Regions from separate parts of the Enterobacter asburiae genome, predicted to be linked through region 1. Evidence: predicted binding sites of a transcription regulator. Region 1 holds the regulator's gene; each other region holds the start of a gene.
What was found. The regulator Fur, encoded in region 1, represses iron uptake genes when iron is present. The targets are predictions, from matches to a motif close to ATAATAATGAGAACNACTATCAA.

Region 1 (6,387 bases):
CCGGTTTCAGCACATAATACTGCGCGGTCAGCTGAGCGACGTTAATCAAATCGCTTTGTTGTGCAGGTTGGCCTGCACGGCTGTGATTTGCCATTACCGGGTCCTTCTGATGCAAGGGTTAAATTGTACCGCAAACCTTTTCAATCAATTCCGCCGGGAACTGCATGGACTGCATGATGTGTTCAATCATGCTGCACTTGCGGCCCGTATTGGTATTGGTGATCACCCAGTACGGGGTGCCAGGAACATGTTTGGGTTTGGTTTGATTGCCATTTTGCAGCAGCGTCTGCTCGTCTCCCGCGAAATAGACGCGAGTACGGCCGTGAAGCGACTCGGTCGCTTCAGCAAACGCTTTGTTATCCAGTGAGTAAAGTGTAGACAGCACCAGCATAAAGCGGTTTACCGCCTTTTTCTGCTCCGCGTATTCATCGGAGAGCAGCAGCTCGCGCATCGCGCGCACTTTATCTTTTGCCGGCGTCACGGCAGGTTTTGCTTGTGCAACAACGCTCGGCTGAGACACGACATCTTTGGTGGCTGGGGTAGCAGGCTGTGAAGCGGCGGAAATTTTAAGCATGCGCCGTAAAATGTCGGACGCGCTCTCCCCGATATGCCGCGTCTGGCTGGCAATATACTGATAGAGTTCGTCATCAACTTCGATTGTTTTCATCTTAATCCAGTGCGATATCTTATCTGAATACAAGTCATTGGGATTATAAGGTCAAATCCCAACAGCGGATAGCGTCAAACCAGGTTGGCAGCAAAAGTCAGATTAAACTGGAACCTTGCAGCCGGGCGGCAGAATGGTCAACATGATACCCTAACCTGACATACGTAAAAAAAGAACTTTGCCATGAAATTGAATACCCGAGCGCAAACTGCACAATCGCCGAACAATAATTCTCCCATCGTACTGGTTCACGGGCTTTTTGGCAGCCTGGATAACCTGGGCGTGCTGGCGCGCGATCTGGTTACCGACCACGATATTTTGCAGGTCGATATGCGCAATCACGGTCTTTCCGGGCGTTCCGACGAGATGACCTACGCGGCGATGGCGCAGGATCTGCTGGATACGCTGGATGCCCACGATCTGCAAAAGGTGACCCTCATCGGGCATTCAATGGGTGGAAAAGCGGTGATGGCCCTGACGGCACTGGCCCCGGAGCGTATTAGCGGCCTGGTGGTGATTGACGTCGCGCCCGTGGATTACGACGTCCGTCGTCACGACGAGATTTTTGCCGCCATTAATGCGGTCACAGAAGCGGGTGTCGCGACGCGCCAACAGGCGGCTGCCGTCATGCGTGAGCATCTTAATGAAGAAGGCGTCGTCCAGTTCCTGCTGAAGTCGTTTGTTGACGGGCAATGGCGTTTTAACGTGCCGGTGCTCTGGGAGCAGTACAACAACATCGTCGGCTGGGAAACCGTCCCGGCCTGGCCACACCCTACCCTCTTTATTCGCGGCGGCAACTCGCCTTACGTTACCGACGCGTACCGCGACACGCTGCTGACCCAATTCCCGCAGGCTCGCGCCCACGTGATTGCCGGTGCCGGGCACTGGGTGCATGCGGAAAAACCGGACGCTGTGCTGCGCGCCATTCGCCGCTATCTCGCTGATACTGCAAATTGATTAAAAAGAAAGCGACTGGAAGGCTGCGGGCTTCCAGTCGTTGGCGTGCCGTTTTTGGTGATGTATGATGGCGCGCTTATCGCCCGGGCATTAGCAGGGCGGCGTGTTTCCCCCGAAGTCTCAGAATCATGGCCAAAGAACAAACGGACCGTACGACACTAGATCTGTTCGCGAATGAGCGTCGCCCGGGACGACCCAAGACGAATCCGCTTTCGCGTGATGAACAGCTGCGTATCAATAAACGCAACCAGCTTAAACGCGATAAAAATCGTGGGCTTAAGCGTGTCGAACTGAAGCTTAACGCCGACGCCGTCGATGCGCTGAACGAGCTGGCTGACGCGCGAAATATCAGCCGCAGCGAGCTCATTGAAGAGATGTTGATCGCCCAGCTTGAGACGTTACGCAGCCAGGCATAAGTCTGAAAATCCCCTTTATCGCCCTTTTCATGTAGCACAGAGTGCAGTCCTGCGCGATAGCTGTTTCCGCAGGGTTGCCAGTTCTGCTATTATTGCCCTTATCCGTGGCCGAATTGCGCCACCATACTATTAAGTTTCAAGAGGTTATTTTACTCATGGCAATCATCGGCATTTTCTTTGGCAGTGATACCGGCAATACCGAAAATATCGCAAAAAACATTCAAAAACAGCTCGGTAAAGACGTTGCTGATGTGCATGACATCGCCAAGAGCAGCAAAGAAGATCTGGAAGGCTATGACATTCTGCTGCTGGGTATCCCAACCTGGTACTACGGTGAAGCCCAGTGCGACTGGGATGATTTCTTCCCGACGCTGGAAGAAGTGGACTTCAACGGTAAGCTGGTCGCCCTGTTTGGCTGTGGCGATCAGGAAGACTACGCTGAATACTTCTGTGACGCGCTGGGCACCATCCGCGATATCATTGAGCCGAATGGCGCGGTTATCGTAGGCCACTGGCCGACCGCCGGTTACCACTTTGAAGCGTCTAAAGGCCTGGCCGATGACAATCATTTCGTGGGTCTGGCCATCGACGAAGACCGTCAGCCAGAGCTGACTGCAGAGCGCGTAGAGAAATGGGTTAAGCAGATCCGTGAGGAACTGCACCTGGACGATATTCTGAACGCCTGATTTTTATCACGGCGCAGCGGCGGCTGCGCCCGTGCTCCAGGTCAAACCGATTAAATTAATCGCTACAATCTTTTAACTTTTTCGCCCAGACCTGTACAATGTCTCCCTGATAAAATGTGGTTTTCCATTGAGCAAGTTTGTTGGTGATACCCCATTTTTATAAGCATATTTTGCCTGAGACTTGCAGTTTTCATTTAGCCATGGCAGTTCTATAATGAGACGCATTATCCCGGGTGCATTTTCTGTCACTTCCTACAGAAGTGAATCGTTTAGCAACAGGACAGATTCCGCATGACTGACAACAATACCGCATTAAAGAAGGCTGGCCTGAAAGTAACGCTTCCTCGGTTAAAAATCCTTGAAGTGCTTCAGGGTCCAGACAATCACCATGTCAGTGCGGAAGACCTTTATAAACGTCTTATTGACATGGGTGAAGAGATTGGGCTGGCTACCGTCTATCGCGTGCTGAACCAGTTTGATGACGCGGGCATTGTTACCCGTCATAATTTCGAAGGCGGTAAATCTGTTTTCGAACTGACCCAGCAGCAGCACCACGATCACCTGATCTGCCTCGATTGCGGCAAGGTCATTGAATTCAGCGATGATTCCATTGAATCACGCCAGCGTGAAATCGCGGCGCGTCATGGCATCCGCCTGACCAACCACAGCCTGTACCTTTACGGTCACTGCGCTGAAGGCGACTGCCGCGAAGACGACCACGCGCACGACGCGAAATAATCAGTATTCATACTCTGAGCCAGCCGCAAGGTTGGCTTTTTTTTGCCTAAAAAAGCCCGGTAAGCGCAGCGCTTACCGGGCGTAAAGCACTTATTTATTGTTATTGCGTATCTCGTTCCAGATCTTATCGCAACGCTTCGCCACTTCCTGATCGTTACCGGTTTTACGCGCCTGGATACAGGCCTGGTAATCCATGACGCGGACGTTCTCCTGGGTCGCGAACTGCTCGTGCGCTTTCTCTTTCTTCAGCACGTTCAGCACGCTCTGACAGGCTTCAATCTTCTCCGGCGATCCTTCCGCAGTGTTAATGCAGGCGCTATACGCCTCCTTCAGACGGGTGTCCTCTTTCGGCGCCTGCGTCTGAGCGCACGCCACCAGCCCTGATGCCAGCAGCGCGACGATTACGATTTTTTTCATCATGTGCAGTCTCCATACCGGCGGGACTCAGCCCGCCGGTGCGTTCATCAGAAGATGGTGAATGGGGCGATAACCATGAATTTCACGTCACGTTCATCCTGGAAGATGTTGCCGTAACCGCCCGCATAGCTCGGGATATCAGAGTGGTTGTCATACTGGGTGAAGTGCAGTTTGAACATCGTGCCTTTCGCGCGGCCATCCTGCAGGGTATAGATAGCATCGAGGCTGTAGGAAGACTCTTTCAGGCGATAGTTGGGATCGTAGTATGCATCCGGCGTGGCCATATCGGCAGGTTTTGCGTCCCAGGCGTAAGCGTAAGAAGCGCCCACTGCCCAGCCAGGCAGGTTCCAGTTTTTCAGATCATACATTGCGCCGAAGAAGACCGCTTTCTCGCCGTCGGCGTTGAAGTCAGAACGGTTATCCCACCAGATATCAAGACGACCGTTGGAGGAGGCGTAGGTCGGGGTCATACGCTGCAGGAAGTAGCCCTGCTGCCCTTCCGCCTTCACCCATGTGCCTTCCAGACGCAAATCAACCTGACCAACCTTGTAGCCGAAGGTTAACGCCTGCAGCCACGCGGTGCCGTCATAAATGTCGTTGACGCCACCGTTGCTGACCTTGTCGCGCGTACCGTAGAACTGGTAGCTGGTGCTCAGCGGGCTACCCACGACATCGAATTTATAGCTGGCCTTGGCAAAATACTGATCGATATAGCCCTGTGCCTGACCGAATGCCGCTTCAAGCACCAGATCGTTTTTGAAGTCGTACTTCGCGCCCAGCGAGTGCAGGTAATCGACTTTGGTTTTTTTATCGTTCTGGTAGAACTTGTCCATTTCGATGTGCCACGGCGCTTTGTACTCGTTGGTCCACATATAGGAGAAGCTCAACGCGCCCGCATCACCGTAGTCAAAGTTCGCCCCGGCTTCTGCACCCTGATAGGTACCCGGCATAAAGCTCCAGTGCGGTGCTAACAGAGTCTGGCCAGTTGGCTGAATATAACCGCCGCGCGCCCAAACCGGACCGTATTTAAATTTTGCAGCGGCTTTGTAAAGGCTGATACCGCTCTTATCCCCGGACCAGTCTTCTTTATAGGCTTTATTGCTGGAGGAGAAGGCAATTTCGTTCGGGTGCGCGCTGTCGCCGTTTTCCGCCATTTCAATCGCGGTAAACGCAGCAATATCCAGACCGAACATATCCGCGGCATAGCCTGACTGGAAGTCCAGGTTGGCGTTCCAGGTGGAGTGAGAAAGGTTGGTTTTGTATTTGTCTTCGGTGACGTCTTTACGGTCACGTTCACGCTGCCAGTAATAAATACCGCCCGTGAGGGTAGAATCGTCGATGAAGCCTGCCGCTTTCGCCTCTGGTGTCACCACCAGGCCCGACATTGCTGTTACACCGGCAATAGCCAGCGCCAGCGCACTACGTTTGCCACTGAACGTACGCATAGATTATTCCTCTTTGACGAATTAAAACGCCTGAAACGGCGTAAATAAAAAAGACCAAATGGTCAGGGGTAGTTTTAAATACCCTCGAATTAACTACCGTCTTTAGGTTATTTTTCGCGACACGAATTATCAATGCTTTTTAGCGGACAAAAGTCAGGATTATGACGAAGTGCACATAATTGGTAGTGATTTGTAACATTTGCAGAGAGGCGAGCAATGACGGGGAATAATCAGGTATTTCAGTGGCTAGACGTGGGTTCTCTTTCTTTTTTTATCACCTTTTTGATTTTCGTAATGACACAAACTTTTTTTTAAAAAATAAGTAGCACCTCATTGACCTGATATTTTCATGGCGCCTCTTTAAGCCCTGGCTTAATGCCCTGATCGTTAAATAAAAAAACGCCGCATAATGCGGCGTTTGTCTCTCATTGACCAGACCAGCAATATTATTCGCCGATCTTCGTCCAGGTATCACGCAGGCCTACGGTACGGTTAAATACCGGTTTTTCCGCCGTGCTGTAACGGCTGTCCAGGCAGAAGTAGCCTTCACGTTCAAACTGGAACGCTTTGCCCGCTTCAGCGGCTTTCAGAGAAGGCTCCGCATAACCCTGCTTGATTACCAGAGATTCCGGGTTGATGGTCGCCAGGAAATCTTCCGCAGCACCTGGGTTAGGCACGCTGAACAGACGGTCGTACAGACGGATTTCTACCGGCAGCGCGTGGGAAGCGCTCACCCAGTGAATCACGCCTTTCACTTTACGGCCGTCAGCAGGATCTTTGCTCAGAGTCTCTGCATCGTAAGAACAGAAAATGGTGGTGATATTCCCTTCCGCATCTTTCTCTACGCGTTCGGCTTTGATGACGTAGGCATTACGCAGACGCACTTCTTTACCCAGCACCAGACGCTTGTACTGCTTGTTGGCTTCTTCGCGGAAGTCAGCGCGGTCAATCCAGATGTCACCGCTGAACGGCACGTCACGGCTACCCATTTCCGGTTTGTTCGGATGGTTAGGCATGGAGACCAGCTCGCTTTCACCCTGCGGATAGTTTTCGATAACCAG
Region 2 (6,387 bases), 950 kb from region 1:
GCCAGGTGGTGAGCGTCCGTGACGGCAGCGACAGGCTGGCGCAGGGAAATGAAGACCTGAACGATCGGACGCGTCAGACCGTGGCGAACGTGCAGCAGACCGTTGCAACAATGAACCAGATGGCCGCTTCCGTTCAGAGTAACTCTGAAACCGCCGCCGAGGTGGATAAACTCTCCGTGGCCGCGAGCAGCGCGGCGACGAAAGGGGGCAACGCGATGCAGACCGTCGTCAAAACCATGGATGACATTGCTGACAGCACGCAGCGAATTGGCTCGATTACCTCCCTGATTAACGATATCGCTTTCCAGACCAATATTCTGGCGCTGAACGCGGCGGTTGAAGCGGCAAGGGCAGGGGAGCAGGGCAAAGGTTTTGCCGTGGTCGCGGGCGAAGTCCGCCATCTTGCCAGCCGCAGCGCCAGCGCCGCCAATGATATTCGTAAACTCATTGATGCCAGCGCCAGCAAGGTGCAGTCCGGCTCTGAGCAGGTTCACGCCGCAGGCCGCACGATGGATGATATTGTCGAGCAGGTGAAAAACGTGACGCAGCTTATCGCCCAGATCAGCCACGCGACCTCCGAGCAGGCAACCGGACTGTCAGAGTTGACCCGCGCGGTGGCCGAACTCGACAGCATCACGCAGAAAAACGCCGACCTGGTCGAGGAGAGCGCCCACATTTCTGCGATGGTGAAGCACCGCGCCGGACGCCTTAAGGATGCGGTGACCGTGCTCCATTGATTCAATAATGTTCCGGAAAAGCCGTTTATTCCGTAAGGAGTAAGCGGCGTTTTATTTTCTGGTTGTGACTATTAATGTGCTTTATTGTTAATTTAATATTAAATAACTAAAGAAAGTGCCTCAGTTATTTATTCCTGCCTAAGTCAGTTCTTCAGAATGCTATTTCAAAAATACCCCGTTTGACGGTCTGGTAACGATCGATGAGGCCATATTAATAGCCTACACCTATGCATTGCGGGGGTTATGAAATAAAAAAGCGATCAAACTCATAAAGTTAGCGAAATCGTTACCGATAACAGCGATCGTCTGAGAAATAATCACATCGATGGAGAAAATATGTTCTTACATGACGTAAAGATCGGCACGAAATTATTTCTGGCGTTTGGGTTCTTTATTGTCCTGATGGCGATCAGCGCGAGCCTGTCTCTGCTGAGCCTGAACCGGGCTAATAACGGGATGCAATCGATTATTAGCAGCGATTATCCGACCACGGTAAAAGCGAACCAGTTAATCGATAACTTCCAGGAATTTATTAGCACTCAACAGCTGATGCTGCTGGACGAGCAGGGCACTTACACGGGGCAATCTCAGCAGCGCCTGAAAGAGATCAGCGAGCACATCACGGTGATCCTGGGCGAGCTGAACAACGCGCTGCAGGATCAGAAGTCTCAGCAGGTGCTGGCGGAAATCCGCAGCGTGCGCCAGCAGTATCTGGACTCGCGCTACCGCATTCTGCAGGCGGTGCAGAACAACAATCGTGCGGGCGCTATTCAGGAGATGATGACCACTACCCTCGCCGTGCAGCAGGCTTATAAAGCGAAGGTGAAGGAGCTGATTACCATTCAAAACAGCGAGATGCAGAGTGCCGGTGCGCAGGTGGAAGGGGATTTCAGATCTAACCGACTGCTGCTGATCCTGCTCACGCTCTTTAGCATTGCGGCAGGCAGCCTGATCGGCTGGTTTATCGTGCGCGCTATCACTCGTCCGCTCGGCGAGGCGGTGCATTTTGCAAAAGCCATTTCTGAGGGCGATCTCACGGGCAGCATCACGCCACACGGCAAAGACGAAACGGGTCTGCTGCTGCATGCGCTGATGGAGATGAAAACGCGACTGCTGGACATCGTGCAGCAGGTGCAAACCGGCTCGGAGAATATCTCCAGCGCTGCAGCGCAGATTGTCGCCGGGAACCAGGAGCTGGCCGCGCGCACGGAAGAGCAGGCCAGCTCCGTTGAACAGACCGCCGCCTCGATGGAGCAGATCACCGCGACGGTGAAAAATACCGCCTCGCATACCGGGGAAGCGACCAACCTCTCGGCGGATGCCGCCACGGTGGTTAAAAACAACGGCGAGATGATGAAGCAGGTGACCAGCAAAATGCGCCTGATTAACGAGACGTCGAACCGGATGTCCGACATTATCGACCTGATCGACGCCATTGCGTTCCAGACAAACATTCTGGCGCTGAACGCGGCGGTGGAAGCGGCGCGCGCCGGTGAGCACGGTCGCGGCTTTGCGGTGGTGGCGGGTGAAGTTCGCCAGCTTGCCCAGAAGAGCGCGTCGTCTGCCAGCGAAATCCGCGAGCTGATTGAGAGCTCCACCAGCCAGACTCAGGACGGGATGAACCTGGTCGAAAAAGCGAGTGGGCTGATCAACGGGATGGTCGGCAACGTGGAAGAGATGGACGTGATCCTGCGGGAAATTCGCCAGGCCAGCCACGAGCAGACGGAAGGTATCTCGCAGATTAACAGCGCGATTGGCCTGATTGACGCCACCACCCAGCAGAACTCCGCGCTGGTGGAGGAGTCTGTGGCTGCGGCGGCATCGCTTAACGAACAGGCGATGCACCTGAAGGAGCTGGTACGCGTCTTCCGCGTGAGCGAGCACGCGACGGCTTAGTCCAGCTGGGAGATCTCGAGCGCCGCGCGGTCAATAACGCCGATAATCTGCTTGAGCTGCGCGTCGCTGAGCTCTCCCTGATTCACCTTGAGGTCTAACACCGCTTTGAAGTTATCCAGCGCCCGCTTCATCTGCGGGTTTTTGCGCAGCTGAAAACCGACGGAACGGGCTTTGATCCGCACCTGGATCTGTTCCAGCTGCTCCCGGTTTTCGTCCAGCCAGCGTTGTCCTTCAGCGGTAATCGTAATCGTCTTACGACCGTTCTCTTCTTCCGTAATAGTGATAAACGTTTGATCCTGAAGATAATCCAGGGTCGGGTAGATCACGCCTGGGCTCGGGGTGTAATTCCCCTGAGTCAGATTCTCGATCTCTTTGATCAGCTCGTAGCCGTGGCTCGCGCTGCGGGTCAGGATATCCAGAATCACCAGCCGCAGATCGCCGTGGCCGAAAAAGCGCGGTCGGCGCCCGCCGCTGTCGTGTTCGTATCGCATAGTAGCTCTCTCAATTTGATATATCTAAACTATATCTAAGATATATTCAGATGCAATCTAAAAGATCTTGCATTTTTTCTTATTAGTAATCATTATCATTTGAAAATTGATTTAGATATATCGTATTCACCAGAGAAGGGGCTAAAAATGGCATCTACCCGTTACCCACAGCGTGTTCGTAATGACCTGCGCTTTCGCGAGCTGACGGTGCTCCGCGTTGAGCGCCCCAGCGCGGGTTTCCAGCGCATTGTTTTAGGCGGCGAGGCGCTGGAGGGCTTTAGCTCCTGCGGTTTCGACGACCATACCAAAGTCTTTTTCCCGGCTCCTGGGGCGGTATTTGTACCGCCGGTGGTCACCGATGAAGGCATCGACTGGGGAGACGGCGTACGTCCTCAGACGCGCGACTACACGCCGCTGTACGACGAGGCAAACCATGAGCTGGTGCTCGATTTCTTCGTTCATGACGGCGGCATTGCCAGCCGCTGGGCGGTCGAGGCGAAAGCGGGTGACAGGCTGACCATCGGCGGCCCGCGCGGTTCGCTGGTGGTGCCGGAGGATTACGCCTGGCAGCTGTACGTGTGCGACGAGTCCGGCATGCCCGCGCTGCGCCGACGCCTGGAGAGCATTGCTAAACTGCCGGTTCGCCCGGAAATTCATGCGGTAGTGACGGTCGGGGACGAATCTTATAAAGACTATCTGGCACACCTGAGCGGGTTCGATATCACCTGGGTGGTGGGCCACAGCGAGCAGGCGGTAGCGGACCATCTGGCGGCGCTGACCGTTCCCGGTGAAGACTATTTCATCTGGCTGACCGGGGAAGGGAAGGTAGTGAAGACGCTGAGCCGTCAGTTTGAAACCGATGCGATTGACCAGCAGCTGGTGCGTGCCAGCGCATACTGGCACGCCAAATAATCAGGCGGCGGAATCCAGCTGCGCTTCGCTCACCTGATGTTCGAGCGAGGCGCGGACCTCGTGCAGGGCTTTCTCCTGCTGAGCGAAGTATGCTTCCATATTGTTCAGCGACGAGACCAGAAGCCAGGACTCCTCTTTCTCAAGCTCCGCCAGCTCGTTCACTAAAATGTCTATCTGCTCGCGAACCTGCGCCATTTTTTTTCGGATACGTTCCAGATCGTTCAGCCTGTCGCTTGCCATCAATGGCTCAAAGCCCTGCTGCAGGCGGGCCACCAGTGAGCGAATGGTTTTAACGTCGCCACGCTGCTTCGCCTGGTTGAGCTGCACCATCATCGCGTTGGCTTCTTCTTTCAGGTCATCCGCCACCAGATCCGGGTGGCAGAGCTTGCTCGCCTGCCGCCAGAGACGCTTCAGCTCGTTCCGATCCTCTTCCGAAAGATCCTTACCCTTGCGCAGCCGCACTTCGGCATCGTGATGCTGTTCGCGATACTTTTCGTACTCTTCGTTAGCGTCGTCGCGCGCCTGACGCGCAGGCTCCTCTTCGCGCGTTAAGCCGCTCTCCAGCTCCAGCGCTTCGGCCAGCAGGTTGGCAATCAGATTGCTTTGCTGTTCAAGATGCTTGCGCGCCTCAGCGGCCTGCACGGAGTCGGCCGGGAGATCGCGCCAGCGCTGGGTGAGCGTCGCCAGCACCTCTACCGCCTGCGCCATATAGCGCTGGCAGCGACGGTAATCTTCCTCACGGCGACGCGCTTCCGCCTGCTGACGGCGCAGGTTCAGCTCGGCCAGGGTTTTACGCAGGGCGAGGATCTGCTGCATCAGCGGCCCGAGACGGGAGAAATAGAGATCGTTGAACTCATCGAGCTGCTGCACCCGGGCGTTGCGGCGGTCAATCAGATCGCGCAGACGTTCTTCCAGCGCCTTCAGCTCCAGCTTGCTGGCGGCCACCTGCGGATCGCGCCACTGGGTCACGGCGCGCTGGCCCTGCAGCCAGGCGGTAATTGCCGCCATCGCAGCGGTGTAGTTCTTCTCCTCAAGCGCCACGACGATTGCCTGTAGCTCATCGTCAAACGCTTCATTTTTCAGGCGTGTCAGCTGGTTCTGGATGATGTCGTCATCTTCCAGTTCAATGGCATTTTTAATGATTTCTAGCCGTTTGATCGGTGTGCTCATGATGCCTTTCGCTTTGGCGCTTAAGTATTTGAGTTAAGGTTAGTTGTTGTAAAAGCTACAGGAAATAATACACACGGATGATGATCGGCGCGATGGGGGATTTCTTTAGTTTTTAGGGTTTGTGAGTAAAGAGACAGAATGGTTTGCGTTCCCCGTTCCCGCTCTGCCAATGCTTCCACGCTTCGCCATGGGGTTCGCAGCGCTTTCCGTGCCTGAGGAGCATCATATAGCAATGGATATTTCATTGTACAAATCGTATTCGTGAATTCCTCAAAATCCAACGTCACGCTCATTTTTATTACACTAAACCTAAATTTATTTTTTTTAGTTGACCTTTATATCTATGAGTGATTTGTTAATAACATTCCGGGATGTTAATGCTCCGGCATTGTCTCCCGGGAAATAAGCAATGGTATATATAAAGGTAACGGTATGCGATTTTTAAAATATATAATTATTCCAGCAATAGTGAGTCTTTCTGGTTGTAGCACTTTCTTTCCTGAGCCGAAAATGTACATGCCTCCTCCGAATAGCGAGGATGTGGCTAAGATTCGCCTCATTGGCCCGCCGATGAGTTATGGCATCTATCAGTATGATAAAACAGGTAAAGAAATTGGTGGATGGGTACTTAAGCACAATCGTTATCTGAACCCTTTCCTTGGGTCGACAAAAGATATTGGTCTCCCTAAAGTGACGGGCAAGAAATATGATAAAGACTATTTTGAAACGCTGATTGTGCCAGACGAAAAAACGACTGTTCAGCACGCTTTATACCAGGGATGTAATGTCTCGCTCACCTTTACGCCAGAAAAGAAAAAGATTTACGAAGGGCATATTAGCTATAGCGATAAAACGGGATATTGCGTGCTTTATATGAAAGAAGTCGCGCTGGATACCGTCAATGGTATTTATATTGAAAAGGATTTTGTACAGTGAGAACCATGAATGTCTTAGGCGTGGCGCTAGTCTGTCTCCTGAGCACCTCTTGTGCATCAAACTACGATGGAACTAAGGCAACAAGCCTGGCGCAGTATTCTGAAAAAGAGATAAAGCAGAAGCTGATCCCGGAGGTCACGACCCGCAAAGATGTACTGATTGCTTTTGGCGTGCCTGCCAATACGGCTGACTACAATAATACGCGCCACTGGGAATATACGTCGCAGATCCTCGACCGTCGTATC
Region 3 (6,387 bases), 110 kb from region 1:
CGGGCTGCGGCGGGATCTCGGTGCGTTGTTCCACCTTCAGCGCCTGCGAACCGGAAAAATAGCGTGCGGACTGCTGACGTGACGGGCGGGAAAAGGTCTGCCAGCGCTGCGGAATAAACAGAGAAGATGGCTTGCGGGTATCGAACGGAATAGCCCCTACCATCACCGGATGAGCGATACCGTTAGCTTTCGCATTCTGGAAAGCCTGGGCTAATTTTTGCTGGAAGTGCCCCGCCGGATCGTCGCCGCCGACGGCGGGTTCAGAGAAGCGGGCAAAACAGCCTGAGGTAGTAAAACTGCGGTAAGGCGACATAAAGAAAAAGCTGTCTGATTGCAGCGTGGTCGCGGTGTGCTGAACTTCCTCAGCCAGGGACGTGTCCATATCATCCTCCTCAAAATGATAAAAGAAGCAATAATGATTATCATTTATATTTTCGTCGGCTAACCTAATCCCACATCGCTTCGCTGTCAACCGTCGGACAAATAACTTATGCGACAAAAGCTTGCATCCCTTCGCGGCAAACATGAAAATGAGAAGCATTATCTTCAACAAAAACAGGATGTCGCGCTGTGAGATTCCTTGCCCTATTCCGTAATACCCTGCTTTTATCTGGACTTTTTGTTTTAGGACTTGCCTCATCCGCTGCCGCTGACTGGCCGCGTCAGGTGACCGACAGCCGAGGCGTTCACACGCTTGAGAGCAAACCGACGCGCATTGTCTCCACCAGCGTGACCTTAACCGGCTCCCTGCTGGCGATTGACGCACCGGTCGTCGCCAGCGGCGCCACCACGCCGAACAACCGCGTGGCGGATGCGCAGGGCTTTTTGCGCCAGTGGGGTGATATTGCGAAACAGCGCAAGGTTGCGCGGCTGTACATCGGCGAGCCGAGCGCCGAAGCGGTCGCCGCGCAAATGCCGGATCTGATTTTGATCGGCGCTACCGGCGGGGATTCCGCGCTGGCGCTGTACGATCAGCTCTCCGCCATCGCCCCAACGCTTATCATCAACTACGACGACAGGAGCTGGCAGGAACTGCTGACGCAGCTGGGCACAATAACCGGGCAGGAAAAACAGGCCGCAGAGCGCATTACCGCGTTTGATAAACAGCTCGCGCAGGTGAAACAGCAGATGAAGCTGCCGCCGCAGCCGGTGAACGCCATCGTCTACACCGCCGCCGCGCACAGCGCCAACCTGTGGACCGCGGAATCCGCGCAGGGCCAGCTGCTGCACCAGCTGGGCTTTACGCTGGCCGATCTGCCCGCCGGGCTGCAGACCTCTAAAAGCCAGGGCAAACGCCACGACATTATTCAGCTGGGCGGTGAAAACCTGTCGACGGGGCTAAACGGCGAAGGGCTGTTTGTGTTTGCCGGCGACCAGAAAGACGTGGATGCGATTTACGCCAACCCGCTGCTGGCGCATCTGCCGTCGGTGAAAAACAAACGGGTCTGGGCATTGGGAACGGAGACGTTCCGCCTGGATTATTACAGCGCAATGTTAGTATTAAACAGATTGAATGCGTTGTTTAAGTAGGCATTTTCCCTCCCTCTCCCTGTGGGAGAGGGTCGGGGTGAGGGCATCAGGCCGCACCGTCGTTCAACACACTCTCCTGCCTGAACCGCCGCAATTCCACCAGCGCCACTAACAAAATCACGCCAATAATTGCCAGTACAAACCCGCCGCAGCTCGCCGAGGCCACCGGAGTCATCATCGCCCCCAGCCCGCCGAGGATCGCCGCACCAATCGCATCCCCCGTGACGTTCTGCGCCGTCCACAGGCCGTTAATGCGCCCGAGCATCCCTTCCGGCGTCTGGGTCTGGATCAGGGTGTACTGCAGCAGCGAACTGATGGCGCTCAGCCAGCCGAAAATCACCAGGCACAACGCGCCCAGCGCCCACACCGGCATCAGGCTGAAGAACCCAATGGCGATAAACGAGGCCAGCGTGGCAAGCAGCATAATCAACCCCGGACGCGCGCTCTGCGCCAGGTTGCCGCTGGTCAGCGCCCCGCACGCCGCGCCGAGCGGAATGGCGGCGTAGAGAATGCCAATCTCCGAGGCGCTCATCTGCCACTCTCCCGCTAATGCCGGGTAGAGCACGCGCACGGCGCTCGCCATGGTCAGCAGGCCGCCGAGCAGCGCAATCCCGCCAATCAGCGGGTTGCTGAACAGGAAACGAATCGCGGCCATCAGCGATTTCAGCGGATGCTCGCGCGGCTGCGGCGGAGGCGGCAGCAGCGGCAGGCGCAGCAGCGTCAGCGTGGTGATAAAGGTTCCCGCCGCCGCAAGCCCGTAGTTCCAGGCCACGTTGCCGGTCGCCAGCAGCAGGCCGCCCACCATCGGCGAAATCACCGAGCCCAGACGCACGGTGAGCATGGTGATCGCCCCCGCCTGCATCAGGTTCTCGCGCCCGACCAGCGCGGGCGTCGCCGCCAGCAGCGCCGTCACGCCCAGCGAGGCGAAGAAACCGTCCCACAGCCCCAGGGCATAAATCGCGAGCAGCGACGGCTCCGGCAGCATCGCGTTCAGACACAGCCCAATAAAGCCCACGCCGCAGGTGCCGCGCGCCAGCAGGATCAGCTTTTTACGCTCGTAGCGGTCCGCCAGCACGCCGCCGACCATCAGGCCGATGAACATCGCCCCGCCGGTTAAGGTGACGGATAACCCCACCAGCCAGCTGGAGTGCGTCATGGTCTGGATCTGGACCGGCACGGCCACGCCGAGCAGCCCGAGGGACAAAATGGAGATAAAGCGAGCGATAAAAACGGCGCGATACGCCGGGTGCGTTTTCAGCAGGCTGAGGTTGAGCAGCCAGGATTTTTGATTCATGACAAAGCCTTGAGTCTATTTCTACCCATTCCATGGGCGCACATGCTAACATAGCCAAATAAGATAGATAACGATAATCACTATCATTATCAAATCATGGATGTTGCTATGTCGTTTTCCTCTTCCGCGGTGCGCGCCGTTGCCGTGCCCGTTTTATTGCTGCTGTTGATCCTTGCGACTGCACTCAGCCTGCTGGTCGGCGCGAAGCCGCTGCCCGCGTCCGTTATCGTTGATGCGCTCTCCGGCACCTGCCAGAGCGCCGACTGCGTCATCGTGCTCGACGCCCGACTGCCCCGCACGCTTGCCGGACTGCTGTCCGGTGGCGCGCTCGGCCTTGCCGGTGCCCTGATGCAAACCCTTACCCGTAACCCGCTGGCGGATCCCGGTATTCTCGGCGTTAACTCCGGCGCCAGCTTTGCCATCGTGCTCGGCGCGGCGCTGTTCGGGTTGACCTCGCCCTCCGAACAGCTGGTGATGGCCTTCTGCGGCGCGCTGGCCGCCTCGCTGGTGGTCGCCTTTACCGGCAGCCAGGGCGGCGGGCAGCTGAGCCCGGTACGCCTGACGCTTGCGGGCGTGGCGCTCGCGGCGGTGCTGGAGGGCTTGTCCAACGGCATCGCCCTGCTCAACCCGGACGTCTACGACCAGCTGCGCTTCTGGCAGGCCGGCTCGCTGGATATCCGCACCCTCGAAACCCTAAAAGTGGTGGCGATCCCGGTCATTATCGCCGCCGCCGTGGCGCTGTTTTTAAGCCGGTCGCTCAACAGCCTGAGCCTCGGCAGCGACACCGCGACCGCCCTCGGCAACCGCGTGGCGCGCACGCAGCTGACTGGACTTCTGGCCATCACGATTCTGTGCGGCAGCGCGACCGCCGTGGTCGGTCCGATCGCCTTTATCGGCCTGATGATGCCGCACATGGCGCGCTGGCTGGTGGGGGCGGATCACCGCTGGTCGCTGCCGGTGACCCTGCTGGCGACCCCTGCCCTGCTGCTGTTTGCCGACGTGCTGGGCCGCCTGCTGGTGCCCGGCGAGCTGCGCGTCTCGGTGGTCAGCGCCTTTATCGGCGCGCCGGTGCTGATTTTCCTGGTACGCCGTAAACGCGGAGGTGACGCATGATGGCCCCGTCCCGTCGTTTACTCACCAGCGTATGCCTGCTGACTATCGTCATTCTGCTGCTGGCTGTCTGGAGCCTGCGCAGCGGCGCGGTGACGCTCGACTTTACTCAGGTATTCAACGCCCTGCTCGGCAGCGCGCCGCGCAACATCACCATGGTGGTGACGGAGTGGCGACTGCCGCGCGTGGCGATGGCGATTCTGGTCGGCGCGGCGCTCGGCGTGAGCGGTGCGATATTCCAGTCGCTGATGCGCAACCCGCTCGGCAGCCCGGACGTGATGGGCCTTAACACCGGGGCCTGGAGCGGCGTGCTGGTGGCGATGGTGCTATTTGGTCAGCACCTGACGGCCATTACCTTTACGGCGATGGCGGGCGGCATTCTGACGTCATTACTGATCTGGGCGCTGGCCTGGCGCAACGGTATCGACACCTTTCGCCTGATCATCATCGGGATCGGCATCCGCGCCATGCTGATGGCCTTTAACACCTGGCTTTTACTGCAGGCCTCGCTGGAAACCGCGCTCTCCGCCGGGCTGTGGTACGCCGGATCGCTCAACGGCCTGACGTGGGGCAAAACCTGGCCCGCCGCGCCGCTGATTTTGCTGATGTTTATCGGCGCGCTGCTGCTGGTGCGGCGCATGCGTCTGCTGGAGATGGGCGACGACAGCGCCTGCGCGCTGGGCGTGGGCGTCGAGCGCTCGCGCCTGATGCTGATGCTGGTCGCCGTACTGCTGACCGCCGCCTCCACCGCGATTGCCGGGCCAATCTCGTTTATCGCCCTCGTGGCACCGCACATCGCCCGGCGACTTAGCGGCACGGCGCGCTGGGGATTAACTCAGGCGGCGCTGTGCGGCGCGCTCCTGCTACTGGCCGCCGATCTCTGCGCCCAGCGGCTGTTTATGCCTTATCAACTGCCGGTGGGCGTGGTGACCGTCAGCCTCGGCGGGATTTACCTCATCGTCTTGCTCGTTCAGGAGTCACGCAGGAAATGACTGATTCAACCCCCCGCTTGCGCGGCGAAAACTTAACCCTCTGCTACGGCAAAAAAATCATTGCCCGTGACTTATCCGTCGCCATTCCGGACGGCCATTTCACCGCGATTATCGGCCCGAACGGCTGCGGCAAATCGACCCTGCTGCGCACCCTGAGCCGCCTGATGACGCCGGCTGAAGGCAGCGTGTTCCTCGACGGGGAGCAGATCCAGCGCTTCGCCAGCAAAGAGGTGGCCAGACGCATCGGTCTGCTGGCGCAAAACGCCACCACGCCGGGAGACATCACGGTGCAGGAGCTGGTCTCGCGCGGGCGCTACCCGCATCAGCCGCTGTTTACCCGCTGGCGTAAAGAGGATGACGAGGCGGTGAACCGCGCGATGCTGGCGACGGGCATCACCGATCTTGCCCAGCAGAGCGTGGACACCCTCTCCGGCGGGCAGCGTCAGCGGGCGTGGATCGCGATGGTGCTGGCACAGGAAACGTCGATCATGCTGCTGGACGAGCCGACAACCTGGCTCGACATCAGCCATCAGATTGACCTGCTGGAGCTGCTGAGCGAGCTGAACCGCACTCAGGGGTATACCCTGGCGGCGGTGCTGCACGACTTAAACCAGGCGTGCCGCTATGCGACGCATCTGATTGCGCTTCGCGACGGTGAGATCGTGGCGCAGGGTGCGCCGAAGGAGATTGTGACGCCGGAGCTGATCGAGCGGATCTACGGCATGCGCTGCATGATTATTGACGATCCGGTGGCGGGTACGCCGCTGGTGGTGCCGCTGGGGAAGCGTGCGGGCTGATGCCCTCACCCCGGCCCTCTCCCACAGGGAGAGGGAGCACCCCCTCCCCTCGCCCTGTGGGAGAGGCGCTTTTGACGTTACCCCAATATCTCCCTCAACACCGGCCCTATCTTCTCAAACGCCTGCGGTGAAATGATATCCACGTGGGCGCAGTCCTGGCTGTACACCTCAAGCTCCGCCACCCACGGCGCCCAGGCGACCTGCGGATCCATCGTTCGCGTGCGCTCGGCGACAAACAGCGTCGCTTTGCCGTCAAAGCGCGCGCTGCGCGCCGTGGTGAGCAGCCTCACCGCGTCGGCGTAGTTGCCCTCGATAGCGTTAAACAGCTCGCTGGAGCCCTGACCCTGCTGGGCGGCGATAAACGCCTGACGCTCGCGCTCGATTTCCGCCAGCACCTCCGGGTCGAGGCCGTTGGCCTCTTTCTCCGCCCAGCTCTGGGTTTCCGGCGGCCAGGTGTCCAGCAGGCCGAGGAAGGCCACCTCTTCATTCAGCTCGCGCAGACGGGCGGCAATGCCCTGTGCCAGCGTACCGCCGAGGGAATAGCCGAACAGATAATACGGCCCCTGCGGCTGCTGCTGACGCAGCGTAGCCAGATGATGCTCAATCACTCCATCCAGATCCGCACGCTGCTGCATCGGCCCGTCCGGGCGCGGCGACTGAATGC

Region 2: the regulator Fur is predicted to act here: its motif matches at 3,201-3,223, upstream of ACJ69_RS20180 (siderophore-interacting protein).
Region 3: the regulator Fur is predicted to act here: its motif matches at 2,895-2,917, upstream of fepD (Fe(3+)-siderophore ABC transporter permease).

What each region holds. Positions count from the first base shown of each region.
Region 1 is NZ_CP011863.1:400,092-406,478, reverse strand. Features, by position in the region: gene pgm (phosphoglucomutase (alpha-D-glucose-1,6-bisphosphate-dependent)) at 1-94, opposite strand, end outside; gene seqA (replication initiation negative regulator SeqA) at 119-667, opposite strand; gene ybfF (esterase) at 851-1,624, shown strand; gene ybfE (LexA regulated protein) at 1,753-2,040, shown strand; gene fldA (flavodoxin FldA) at 2,196-2,726, shown strand; gene fur (ferric iron uptake transcriptional regulator) at 3,018-3,464, shown strand; gene chiQ (ChiQ/YbfN family lipoprotein) at 3,555-3,881, opposite strand; gene chiP (chitoporin ChiP) at 3,929-5,326, opposite strand; gene glnS (glutamine--tRNA ligase) at 5,773-6,387, opposite strand, start outside.
Region 2 is NZ_CP011863.1:4,164,863-4,171,249, forward strand. Features, by position in the region: gene ACJ69_RS20165 (methyl-accepting chemotaxis protein) at 1-737, shown strand, start outside; gene ACJ69_RS20170 (methyl-accepting chemotaxis protein) at 1,074-2,633, shown strand; gene ACJ69_RS20175 (PadR family transcriptional regulator) at 2,630-3,124, opposite strand; gene ACJ69_RS20180 (siderophore-interacting protein) at 3,272-4,036, shown strand; gene ACJ69_RS20185 (coiled-coil domain-containing protein) at 4,037-5,206, opposite strand; gene ACJ69_RS20190 (hypothetical protein) at 5,639-6,142, shown strand; gene ACJ69_RS20195 (hypothetical protein) at 6,139-6,387, shown strand, end outside.
Region 3 is NZ_CP011863.1:287,758-294,144, reverse strand. Features, by position in the region: gene entC (isochorismate synthase EntC) at 1-382, opposite strand, end outside; gene fepB (Fe2+-enterobactin ABC transporter substrate-binding protein) at 571-1,530, shown strand; gene entS (enterobactin transporter EntS) at 1,577-2,824, opposite strand; gene fepD (Fe(3+)-siderophore ABC transporter permease) at 2,933-3,937, shown strand; gene fepG (iron-enterobactin ABC transporter permease) at 3,937-4,926, shown strand; gene fepC (iron-enterobactin ABC transporter ATP-binding protein) at 4,923-5,723, shown strand; partial or broken gene entF (enterobactin non-ribosomal peptide synthetase EntF) at 5,801-6,387, opposite strand, start outside.